One region of the Caballeronia sp. LZ003 genome, then DNA from elsewhere that is predicted to be linked to it. Evidence: predicted binding sites of a transcription regulator. Region 1 holds the regulator's gene; the other holds the start of a gene.
What was found. The regulator LexA, encoded in region 1, represses DNA repair genes until DNA is damaged. The targets are predictions, from matches to a motif close to ACTGTATNNNNATACAGT.
Positions count from the first base shown of each region.

Region 2: the regulator LexA is predicted to act here: its motif matches at 3,754-3,771, upstream of imuA (translesion DNA synthesis-associated protein ImuA).

Region 1 covers NZ_JARUXJ010000001.1:1,394,153-1,399,730, forward strand. The annotation lists gene QCE79_RS06085 (universal stress protein) at 74-583, shown strand; gene QCE79_RS06090 (DUF2939 domain-containing protein) at 744-1,361, opposite strand; gene QCE79_RS06095 (hypothetical protein) at 1,520-1,846, opposite strand; gene lexA (transcriptional repressor LexA) at 2,014-2,691, opposite strand; gene QCE79_RS06105 (sulfate ABC transporter substrate-binding protein) at 2,961-3,995, shown strand; gene cysT (sulfate ABC transporter permease subunit CysT) at 4,135-5,040, shown strand; gene cysW (sulfate ABC transporter permease subunit CysW) at 5,037-5,578, shown strand, end outside.
Region 2 covers NZ_JARUXJ010000005.1:78,880-84,457, reverse strand. The annotation lists gene QCE79_RS31450 (error-prone DNA polymerase) at 1-1,618, opposite strand, end outside; gene QCE79_RS31445 (DNA polymerase Y family protein) at 1,633-3,096, opposite strand; gene imuA (translesion DNA synthesis-associated protein ImuA) at 3,020-3,733, opposite strand; gene QCE79_RS31435 (hypothetical protein) at 4,068-4,424, shown strand; gene QCE79_RS31430 (SOS response-associated peptidase family protein) at 4,474-5,433, shown strand.

The sequences.
Region 1 (5,578 bases):
GGCGACCTACCATGATGAAGATGCGCCGCACTCGATTTGCCGACACCATCGGCTACGCGGCAGGGAGATCATGATGTCAGGCTATCGAAAAATCCTGTTGTGCTACGACGGCTCCAGAGAGGGCCGCAAGGCGTTGCGTCAGGGCGCGAATCTCGCGCTTGCCTTGAACGCGGAGACGCACGTGCTGGCGGTGGTGGATATGCGTTCGAGCATTGCGCAAAGCGCCGGTCTTCTGACCGACATGGCATGCGGACGGTTCGAGGATGCCGCACGCGATATCCTGCAAGAGGGCGTGGAGTGGCTGCGCGAACGCGGCTTGCAGGCGCAGGGGCATTTCGCATTCGGGCATCCGATCGATGAAATCGCCACGCTGGCGGAAAGTCTCAAGGTCGATCTGGTCGTGGTCGGCCATCGATGCCGCAGCGGTCTCGCGCGCTGGTGGATGGGCGCGGGCAACACACCGCTGCTCGATCGCGTGTCATGCAGCATATTGGTTGCGGTTTGTCAGGCAGGTGAGTCGGCCGAAGCGGAAGATGAGGCGGCTTATGCGGCGAAGCCGGACCGGGCCGAAGTAAGTGTTTGAGGATAGGTGTGCGCGATGAGGCTGGCCTGCGTCGGGCCAGTGCTCTTTTGCGCTATCAGCGCCAGCTGCCGTCTCCTTGCGTGACGGCCGCGCACGCTTAACGCCGCAAAAAATGCCATGAAGCGCTTACCGGCACTTTAATGGTTGTCCAACAACGAACTCACCCGTTCAAATCAACCGCGACCAGCTTCCACGTTATCAACCCGTACCGATGAAAGATCGCTGAGTACCGCGCATCGCCGGCACCGTGCTGGTAGGTCACCACGAACGTATCGAAGCTGCGATATCCGGCCGTGGTCTGCGGTGGTTGTCGCGGCGGTTCTTGAGTCGCAACCATGCTCGATGCCGCTTCGGAAGGCGGTGAACTCGCCGCCGCCTGACCGTCTCGAACCGGTGGCACGACAGCGGGTGGATGCTCGCCTGGATCTCCCCGCGGCGGAATGCCATTCAAAATCGCGGCGACGCCTTCGGGCGTAGCGTAGCAATCCACCAGCGGCCCTACGAGCGCCGCGCCGATCATTGCACCGATGATCGCGAGCGGATTGCCGCTCTTCTGGATATCGACGCGCCGCGTCAGCAGTGCTCCGACTTGCTCTTTGAGACTTTCACGCAGTGCGGGGAAGTCGACGTATTCGTTGACGGTCTGTGCATCGCGCGCATCGGCCGCGTGCTTGACGCGGTTCAGTGCGATATAGGGCGACGCATAGACAAGGCCTAACCCTGCAACGATGACGAGAATGACGAGCGTGACGACGAGATAACGCGTAGTGCGGGACATGCGAAGGAACGACCCCCGGCGTGACATGGGTGACATGAAAGAACGATTGACCATGTTCACGCCGGATCTATCCCGAGCTTCATTCCTTGCAGCCGATAGATTGCGGACTGCCTGCATTGCACATAACTCAAATTCACTCGGCAAACGCTCGACCGCCCTCAGGCCAGAATGCCGCTGCTAACGCCGGCGAGTTCCTCGTCGATACACCGGTCGATCATGCGCGACACCTCGCCGATATTGCCGACCATGATTACCCGCGACTCACTGCGATACACCCGCACCGGCGCGCGCTGTTCCGATTCCGCATGCACCGCGCTATTGAGCGACACACGGGCGAAGGCGGGTTGACGCGACGGCAACGCGGGCATCTCGTCGAAGAGATCGGGCGCCGCTTCAGGTCGCGCCACGGCGCATGAGATCAGCGAGCGCAAATGACGCAGACGGCCAAACTGACGAAAGGGCAGCAAACGGGCGAAACGTTCCATGATGACTCTCCAGACGGCGGACGACAGACGACAGACGATAGGACGCACCGCGGCACGCCGCGAGCGGCGGCCGTCATGCTTGTAATTTTTGAAACGTGCCGCGTCGCGCGAGGGCGAGGAGGCGAAGCGGGCGGCGATGTTGACGCGCCGCGCGCTCGAGTCGTGCGTTAGAACTCGCCGGAGCGGATGAGCCCGACCGCGATTCCTTCCAGCGCGAAGTCGCCGCTGCCGGAGCGCACGAAGATGTTTTCGTAGTCGGGATTCTCGGCGACCAATTCCACGCCATCTGGCCGGCGCTTCCAGCGTTTCACCGTGACATCGTCGCCAATACGCGCGACCACGATCTGCCCGTCTTTCGCTTCATTGCGCTTCTGTACGGCAAGCAGGTCGCCGTCGAGAATGCCCGCGTCGCGCATGGACAAGCCGCGCACCTTCAGCAAATAGTCGGGCTTGCCCGAAAAGAACGCAGGGTCGCATGCATAGTGTTGCGAGATATGCTCCTGCGCAAGGATGGGACTGCCCGCCGCAACGCGCCCGACCAGCGGAAGCGACAACTGCATGATGCTCTGATGCGGCAAGGTGAACTGATGCGGAAGATCGTCCGAACGGTCGATGCGCGCGGAGCCTCCCAACAGGCGGATGCCACGCGACGAACCCGCCGCGAGTTCGATCACGCCCTTGCGCGCCAGTGCCCGCAGATGTTCCTCGGCGGAGTTCGCGGAGCTGAAGCCAAGCTCGGCAGCAATTTCGGCACGCGTGGGCGGAAAGCCCGTGCGGTCGATGGCTCGCTGAATGAGCTCGAACACTTGCTGCTGTCGCGCGGTAAGTTTTGAGGGTTTGGTCACTTGCTGGAGCCTCGGCGCACTGTATGGATGGACAGATGACTGTATTTTTATACAGTATTTCGCGCTTTTCAAGCTTTACTTGAAGTTCGTCGCCAGATCCTTTACTGACAAGGCTGCAGCGCGCTCAAACAGTCGCTATTTCTCCCTCGGACTGCGAAAACTCTCGCTTTAGCACTTTTGCATCTAAAAAAGTGAGAAACAATTATTTCTAATCATATAAGCTCGCCTTTAGACTGATTCCGTCAATTCGATAAGACGGAGAACGGGGAATGCATAGCATCAGGGCTGGATTGAAGGGCGGCGCGAAACAACTCTTTGCCGCGCTGGCGATCACGGCGGCGAGTTTCGGAATCTCGGCCACCGCGCACGCGGACACGTCGTTTCTGAACGTCTCGTACGATCCGACGCGCGAGTTGTATCAGGACTTCAACCAGGCCTTTGCGAAGAAGTGGAAGGCGGACACCGGCGAAACGGTCACCTTCAAGCAATCTCATGGCGGTTCCGGCGGCCAGGCGCGCGCGGTTCTAGACGGGCTTCAGGCAGACGTCGTGACGCTTGCGCTTGCTTACGACATCGACGCGCTCGCCTCCAAGGGCATCGTCGGGACGGACTGGCAAAAGCGTCTGCCGGACAATGCATCGCCGTACACGTCGACCATTGTGTTTCTAGTGCGCAAGGGCAACCCGAAGGGCATCAAGGACTGGGACGATCTCACCAAGCCGGGTGTGTCGATCGTCACGCCGAACCCGAAGACCTCGGGCGGCGCGCGCTGGAACTATCTGGCGGCGTGGGCGTATGCGCAACACAAGCCCGGCGGCAACGAAGAGACCGCGAAGGAGTTCGTGACCAAGCTCTACAAGAACGCAGGCGTTCTCGATTCCGGCGCACGCGGCGCGACCACCAGCTTCGTGCAGCGCGGTCAGGGCGACGTGCTGATCGCATGGGAAAACGAGGCGTTCCTGTCGCTCAAGGAATTCGGTCCGGAGAAGTTCCAGATCGTGGTTCCTTCGGTGAGCATTCTGGCCGAGCCGCCGGTGGCGGTGGTGGACAAGGTCGTCGACAAGCACGGCACGCGCAAGCTGGCCGAAGCGTATCTGAAGTATCTGTATAGCGACGAAGGCCAGCAGATCGCGGCGCGCAATTTCTATCGTCCGCGTTCGGACAAGGTGCCCGCCGAGCTGATCAAGCAGTTCCCCAAGCTCAAGCTCTACACCATCGACGACACCTTCGGTGGCTGGACCAAAGCGCAGAAGACGCACTTCGCGGACGGCGGCGTGTTCGATTCTATCTATCAGCCGCAGTAAGCAGGCAAGAGACCGGGCGCCGCGAGGCGCTCGAGTCGCAATGAAAGCGGCCGCAAAGACGGCCGCGCATGACGAGACTAAAAAACAGTGCGCTTATCCCCCGGGCGCCGAAGGCAGGACGATCAAGGATGAAGCAAAGATGACAACGTTCACTTTCCGAAAGCCGAGTGCGTTACCCGGCTTCGGGCTGACGATCGGCATCACGGTGGCTTACCTGAGCCTCGTGGTGCTGATTCCGCTTGCGGCGACCTTCGCCAAGACCGCGACGCTCGACTGGGCGCAGTTCGTTCGCGCCGTCACCGGGCCGCGTGTGCTGGCGTCGTATCGGCTCACTTTCACGGCGGCGCTCGGCGGGGCGGTCATCAACGCGATCTTCGGCTTCCTGGTCGCATGGGTACTCGTGCGTTACACGTTCCCGTTCAAGCGTGTCGTCGATGCCATCGTCGATCTGCCGTTTGCGCTGCCGACCTCCGTCGCCGGCATTTCGCTTGCCGCCGTGTACGCGAGCAACGGCTGGATCGGGCAGTATCTCGCGCCGCTCGGCATCAAGGTGGCGTTCACGCCGCTCGGCGTGCTCGTGGCGCTGACGTTCATCGGCTTGCCGTTCGTCGTGCGCACGGTGCAGCCGGTGCTCGAAGACTTCGAGCGCGAGCAGGAAGAAGCCGCCGCATGTCTCGGCGCCACGCGCTGGCTGACGTTTCGCCGCGTCGTGTTGCCGGCGCTCTTTCCCGCGCTTCTGACCGGTTTCGCCCTTGCGTTCGCGCGCGCGCTCGGCGAATACGGTTCGGTCATCTTCATCGCGGGCAATGTCCCAATGAAGTCGGAGATCACGTCGCTGCTCATCATCACCAAGCTCGAACAGTACGACTATGCCGGCGCGACGGCCATCGCCGTCGTGATGCTGTGCGTGTCCTTTCTCATGCTGCTCCTCATCAACACGCTGCAATGGTTCCTGCAACGCCGCACGAGCAAGACGGGCGCGGCGCCCGTGGTGGCCGCGGGGCCCTCGCTGCATGCCGGAACTCCGGGCGGAGGTCACGCATGAGCACGCCAAACAGCAAGGCGCTTCCAGTGAACACCGCCGCGCGCGGCGAGACCAACCGGCTCAATCCCGTCACCGAACCGCGCGCCGTGCGCTGGATACTCACGGGTATCGCGCTCGTGTTTCTCGCGCTGTTTCTGGTCGTGCCGCTCGTCGCCGTGTTCGTGCAGGCCTTCGCGAAGGGCATCGACTATTACTTCGATTCGCTCAAGGACCCGGACGCGTGGTCGGCCATCAAGCTCACGCTCTTGACCGCCGCGATTGCCGTGCCGCTCAACGTGGTGTTCGGGCTCGCGGCATCGTGGGCCATCGCCAAGTTCGAGTTTCGCGGCAAGGCGCTTCTGACGACGCTTATCGACTTGCCGTTCTCGGTGTCGCCCGTGATCTCCGGCCTCATCTACGTGCTCATGTTCGGCGCGCAGGGCTGGTTCGGACCGTGGCTGATTTCGCACGATGTGCAGATCATCTTCGCGGTGCCGGGAATCGTGCTCGCGACCATCTTCGTGACGTTCCCGTTCGTCGCGCGCGAACTGATTCCGTT
Region 2 (5,578 bases), on a different contig from region 1:
CTAGCGCTTCAAGGTCGTCCTTGTCCCATTGAATGGCGCTGCGATCGGCCATCGCCGCATTCTCGACGGGCACAAGCCGCGTAAGCTTGCTGCGGCTTATGACAAAGCCTCCCGAGTGTTGCGATAGATGTCGTGGAAAGTTGAGAATCTGCGCGGCCAGTTTCGCCCACATTGTGATGATGGGGTTTTGTGGGTCAAGCCCTGACTCCTCGAAGCGGCGCAACAGGTCCTGCGAATGATCGAACCACTGATGGCTCTTCGCGACCTTGTCGACGATCTGCGGATCGATGCCGAGCGCCTTGCCAGTTTCGCGCAATGCTCCGCGCGGCCGATACGTGGACACCGCTGCCGCAATCGCCGCGCGATCTCGGCCGTACTTGCGATAGATGTACTGGATAACCTCTTCGCGCCGCTGGTGCTCAAAGTCCACATCAATATCAGGCGGCTCACCGCGTTCCTTGCTGATAAATCTCTCGAACAGCATGTTGCCGCGCGAGGGATCCACTTCGGTCACGCCCAGGCAGTAACAGACCGCGCTGTTTGCCGCCGAGCCGCGTCCCTGACACAGGATGTGCTGGCTGCGTGCGAAACGCACGATGTCATAGACTGTTAGGAAGTAAGCTTCGTAGCGCATCTCGCCGATCAATTGCAACTCGTATTCGAGCTGCTGCTGCACCTCATGCGGAATGCCGGCCGCAAAGCGCTTGTGAGCGCCGATGTAAGTTTCCTGCCGCAGATAGGCTTCGTGCGTGAAGCCTTTCGGCACAAGTTCATCCGGATACTCGTAGCGCAATTCGTCCAGCGAGAACGTGCAACGCTCGAGGATGTTGAGCGTTTGAGCGAGCGCGTGCGCCGGATACAGATTCGACAGACGTAGCCGTGAACGCAGGTGCTGTTCCGCGTTCGGTGCGAGATCGTAGCCGCATTCGGCCACGGGCTTGCCGATACGGATTGCGGTCATCGTGTCTTGCAAGGGCTTGCGCGAGCGCACATGCATCACGACATTACCTAGCGCGACAACTTGGACGCGATGTCGGTCGGCGACGTACTCGACACTGCCGCGATGGATGTCATCCATCGCGCGCTGGTGCAAGATCAACCCGACCCACGCGCGAGCGGGAAAGGTCTCGTTGAGCCATTCGACTTGTGCCGAGAGCGCTTCTTCCTTCGCAGGGAAATCCGGCACGAGGATAGCCAGGCAGTCGGGCATGCCACGCAAATGAGCGTGTTCTTTTTCGGGTCTGGAAAGATCGTGCGGCGTAAGCAGGTAACTTCCCTTGGCGGCCCGCATGCGGGCGAGTGTGATTAGCTCGGACAGGTTGCCGTAGCCGTTGCGATTTTGCGCAAGGAGGATGAGGCCAAACGCGGGAGTTTTGTCGGCATGCACGAGCCGAAAATACGAGCCGATGACAAGCGGCAGCTTGTCTTCCTTTGCCTGCACATGCGCGCGCACCACGCCGGCGAGCGAACATTCGTCGGTAATCGCAAGGCCTGAGTATCCCAGTTGCGACGCGCGCAACACCAACTCTTCGCCGTGCGATGCGCCGTGCAGAAACGAAAAGTTCGTGAACGCGAATAGCTCCGCGTAGTCGGGTAGGGTCGACGAAAACAGATCCACGGCGTCAACACCTGCTATCCGAACAGGCCGTGAAGAAACCAGCGGACTTCCTCGGTATTCACGCTCGGTCGCTCGCGGTAGATCCAGTAACAGCTCTTGTCGGTGGCTTCCGCGACGTAGTAGTCGCGCGTCACGAGTTCGCCGTCGTGCCAGCCCGCTTCAATACGCTCGCCAGCGGAAACGAGTTTGAGCGGCGAGCCGTAGAACGGTCTGTGGTTTTTGATCATGAGCCGCACCGGCTCGTTGAGTAGCCAGGTGGGGCGCGGAAGTTCGGCCGGGGGCGGACACGCTTGGGCGGTGTCCTGGACCGGTATCCACTGATTGGCGTGTTCAGGCCGGTGGTCTGAGGTGGGCGCAGGCCGCAGGACATTCTCTGGCCCCAAGCGCGCCACCAGCAATTCGAGCAGCCGCTTGTGATCTTCCGTCGAACCGCCCGGGTCGGGAAACAGCGAATCGCTCGGCGGCTCGGCCGGCTGGACTCGGGATGCGGTCAGCCGCACGGCGATGACGGCTGCTTCGAGCTCGATACGTCCAAGTCGCTCTCTGAGCAGGCGGACCAGGTGTTCCTCGTGCCAGGTGGGTTCGGCAAGCGCAATGTCGATCTGCGTGGGCTCAATGGCCTGGCGACCGCGCTCGTGTTCCAGCGTGATCGTGGCCTGCGTGAGCGCGAGTTGCTGCGCGCTCAGCCAGCCGCACAGTTGGACGATCAGACGGCGCGCGGAAAAGAGAACGGCCTCGGCATGCTCGACCCGATCAAGCAGTTCGGTGCGCGCGCTGAAAGCGGGCGGCAACTCAAGCCACTCGTAGAGTTCAGGAGACAGGCCATAGGCGCGGTCAAGCGACTCCAATAAGTCCACGCCACACCTCTTTTTTAACCCTGCACGCGGCAGGCGTCGAATATCGTCGAGCACTCGGCAACCGAGACCATTGAACCAGTCGCTGAACGACCGAATCTCCGGCACCACCACGAAAGGCAGCACGCCAAGGTGGCGTTCGAGCGAACTCATCTTGAGTACGCGTCTGCGCCCGCGCTTAGCGAGCAGCCACGCGCCCTGGCCGGTCGGCGCCACGCTCATGCGGGCGGTGATGCCGATCGTCCTGACCGTCTCGTTGATCTGCCGGCACACCTGTCGAATGCCGCCGAAAAGCCGAAGACTGGCGGTGACATCGACAATGAGGGTTTCTTCCTCGCGCATGGCGACCTGCGGCGAGAAGCGAAGCAAGGCAAAGGCGACTTCACGCTGTACATCGTGTTCACGCATTGGGTCGCGGTCAACCATCAGCGCATCGGCCGCGAGCGTCGTGACACCTCCTCGTTTCATCCCCACCCTCACCCCCGCGTCTCGTGCTGCCTGGTCCAGCACAATGACCTTGTCGCGTTCCAGCACCACACATCCGTGTTCAGTCGGAGGCGACCACCTCGGACGGAATACCTCCAGCGAGAGCCGGGGCAGGAAGATGGCGACGAATACGGCCATGGGGGCTGAGCAGGATCGGAGACGGTTGAAGGTGGATGGAGAGTGACTCGGTTCGGGTGGGTCCTCGTCGCTTGATGATGTCGACAAAGATGCCGCCGTCGGCGGGCCGCACCCCCAGTCGTAACGTCGCGGGTGACGAATCCTGGGCGGCGGCGAGCGGTCGAACCAGAATCAGGAGCGTTTCGGTTGCTTGTGCCGCCAGATGCAATCGCCGCAACGCCTCAGATCGAATGTGCTGCTGCCAGAAGAGCAGGGCGCCACAACTTCGTGCGTTCAGTACGCGCTCGGCGCACCAGAGCGCATCCGCAGTCTTTGGCGCGCGCAGCATCGTGAGCTTGTTCAGCGGCACACCCAAGTAGGCAAAGGCGAGGCTGTTCGGCACATGCGGGGCTTGCAGCAGCGCGACCGGTCGTTGGCTCGCGGCAATCAGCGCGGGATTAAGCAAGCGCATTTCGCCGATTCCCGGCTGCTGGATGAGCAACTCGACTAAGGAGCCAATGGGCCAGCCCCCGCCGGGTAATTCCGCCGACAGGGCCGCGTAGCCGGTGTCGATCGTCTTGCCGTAGGCCCGCGCGAGTTGCGACCCACGCCAGATCGCAGGATGGATCGCTTCAATGTGCTTGGGCAGAGCGGCCATGGCAAAGGAGGTTCAAAAACACTGTATGGATGTACAGTGGTATCTTAGCGCAGAAAATGAAGGAGTGAATTGCGCCCTTTTAGCTGGACCCCAAAAAAGCTGACCAATATGCTTAGCCCAGACATTCCATGTCGGAGATCGCTGAAGTTGGGAAGTCGACGGCAGCGTGCGCGATCGCCATTACTGCCGGGGGCGACGGCTCATGCATTGCCACGGAATCGCGCTGCAGCCTACGACGGTAGCGCGCCGTTGAAAGCCCGCAGCGCGTCCGCATCTGCAACCGAGGTCGGCCGATCGGTACCATGGTGGAATACGGAGAAAAAGCAGGATCGACATGATGAAACCCGATATCGACGAACTGACTGGCGCACGTGCAGATTTGCTCTGCTTTCTGGTGGCGACCGTAGCCGCGTCTTACGCTTTGACGCACGAATGGCGCGTCGATCACGTGGTGGAGAGCTGCCGCATCTGGCTTAAGCGCAATCTCGTCACGATGGACTGGCTCGCGCGCATCCGCATCGGCCAACTGGCCCTTCAGATCGCGCGGCGCGATCTGAAGGGGGCGGGCATTGCCGTGCGCCAGTCGGACGTGCAGACACTGTTCACAGATGACATGGGCCTGAATCACGCAAGCACGGTGGTGCAGAAGATGATGCGGCTGTGCCGTGACGCCACCGGCACGGCGAGCTAGCGACCCCTTTTCACGATCGGACTTAAGGTCAATATCCAGGGAGACAACAGTGTGCTACTCGGCCCAAATTCAGGCGGACTACCGGAAATACGTCAAGATGTTCGGCGCGCAGATGGACATTCGTGAATTTGCGCGCTTGTTCTGGGAGCGCGCCGAAGGCAGCAAGGCCAAGATTCCGAAGGCGATGGAGGACGCATTTCGCGAACCACAAAGCGACGACGAACGCCAGATCAAAGAATTCATCGATCGGTTCAATGTCGAGCAGACGTCAAAGATCGAGCAGGAGCTTTTCAGGCAGCGCACGCGTCTTGCAGATGCTGAACGCACGCTGCAAACGAAAATCACTAAAGCCGCTACCGAAAGCAAGCGGATCGCGACTGACAAGATCGAAGCCTCGTTGCGACGCCTGGAGGACCTGAACCGAACCGAGTTTAGGCCGCGCGACGCACGGATTTTCCCGGGCACGTTCGCACCGGTCCTAGTGATCGAGAACGGCGAGTACGTCATCAAGCCGATGCGCTACCAGTGCCGAATCGCAGGCAAACCGGCCAACTACGACGTGAAGTACCCCGGCACTTACAATGCGCGGCGCGACAATCTCGAAGGCTTCTGGAAGCCGTGCTTCGGTCACACGCATGGCCTCATGCTGGTTGATGTTTTCTACGAGAACGTCAGCAAGGCAAAGATGGAAGGGACACTGCTGGAGACTCATCAGCGGGACGAAAATGTGGTCCTCGAGTTTCGCCCGAACAACGGGCAGCTGATGTATGTCGCTTGCCTGTGGTCGAAATGGAGCGCTCCGGGGGAGCCTGACTTGCTCTCCTTCGCGGCCATCACAGACGAACCGCCGCCGGAAGTGCAGGCCGCTGGCCACGACCGCTGTATCGTCCCAATCAAGCCCGACAACGTCGAGGCATGGTTGAATCCAGACGCCTCCAATTTGGCCGCGCTCTATGCGATCCTCGACGATCGCGACCGGCCCTATTACGAACACCGGCTCGCTGCTTAGGCGGGCGTGCGCTGCGCAGCTCCAAGCCGACGCCGCTACTACGCAGCGATTTATTCAAAAAGACGCTGATCGTCCCGGTCCTGACTAACATGTCGCGATAGACCTCCTGGGAGGACGCGTGGACAAACTGGAGAAACACCAAAGA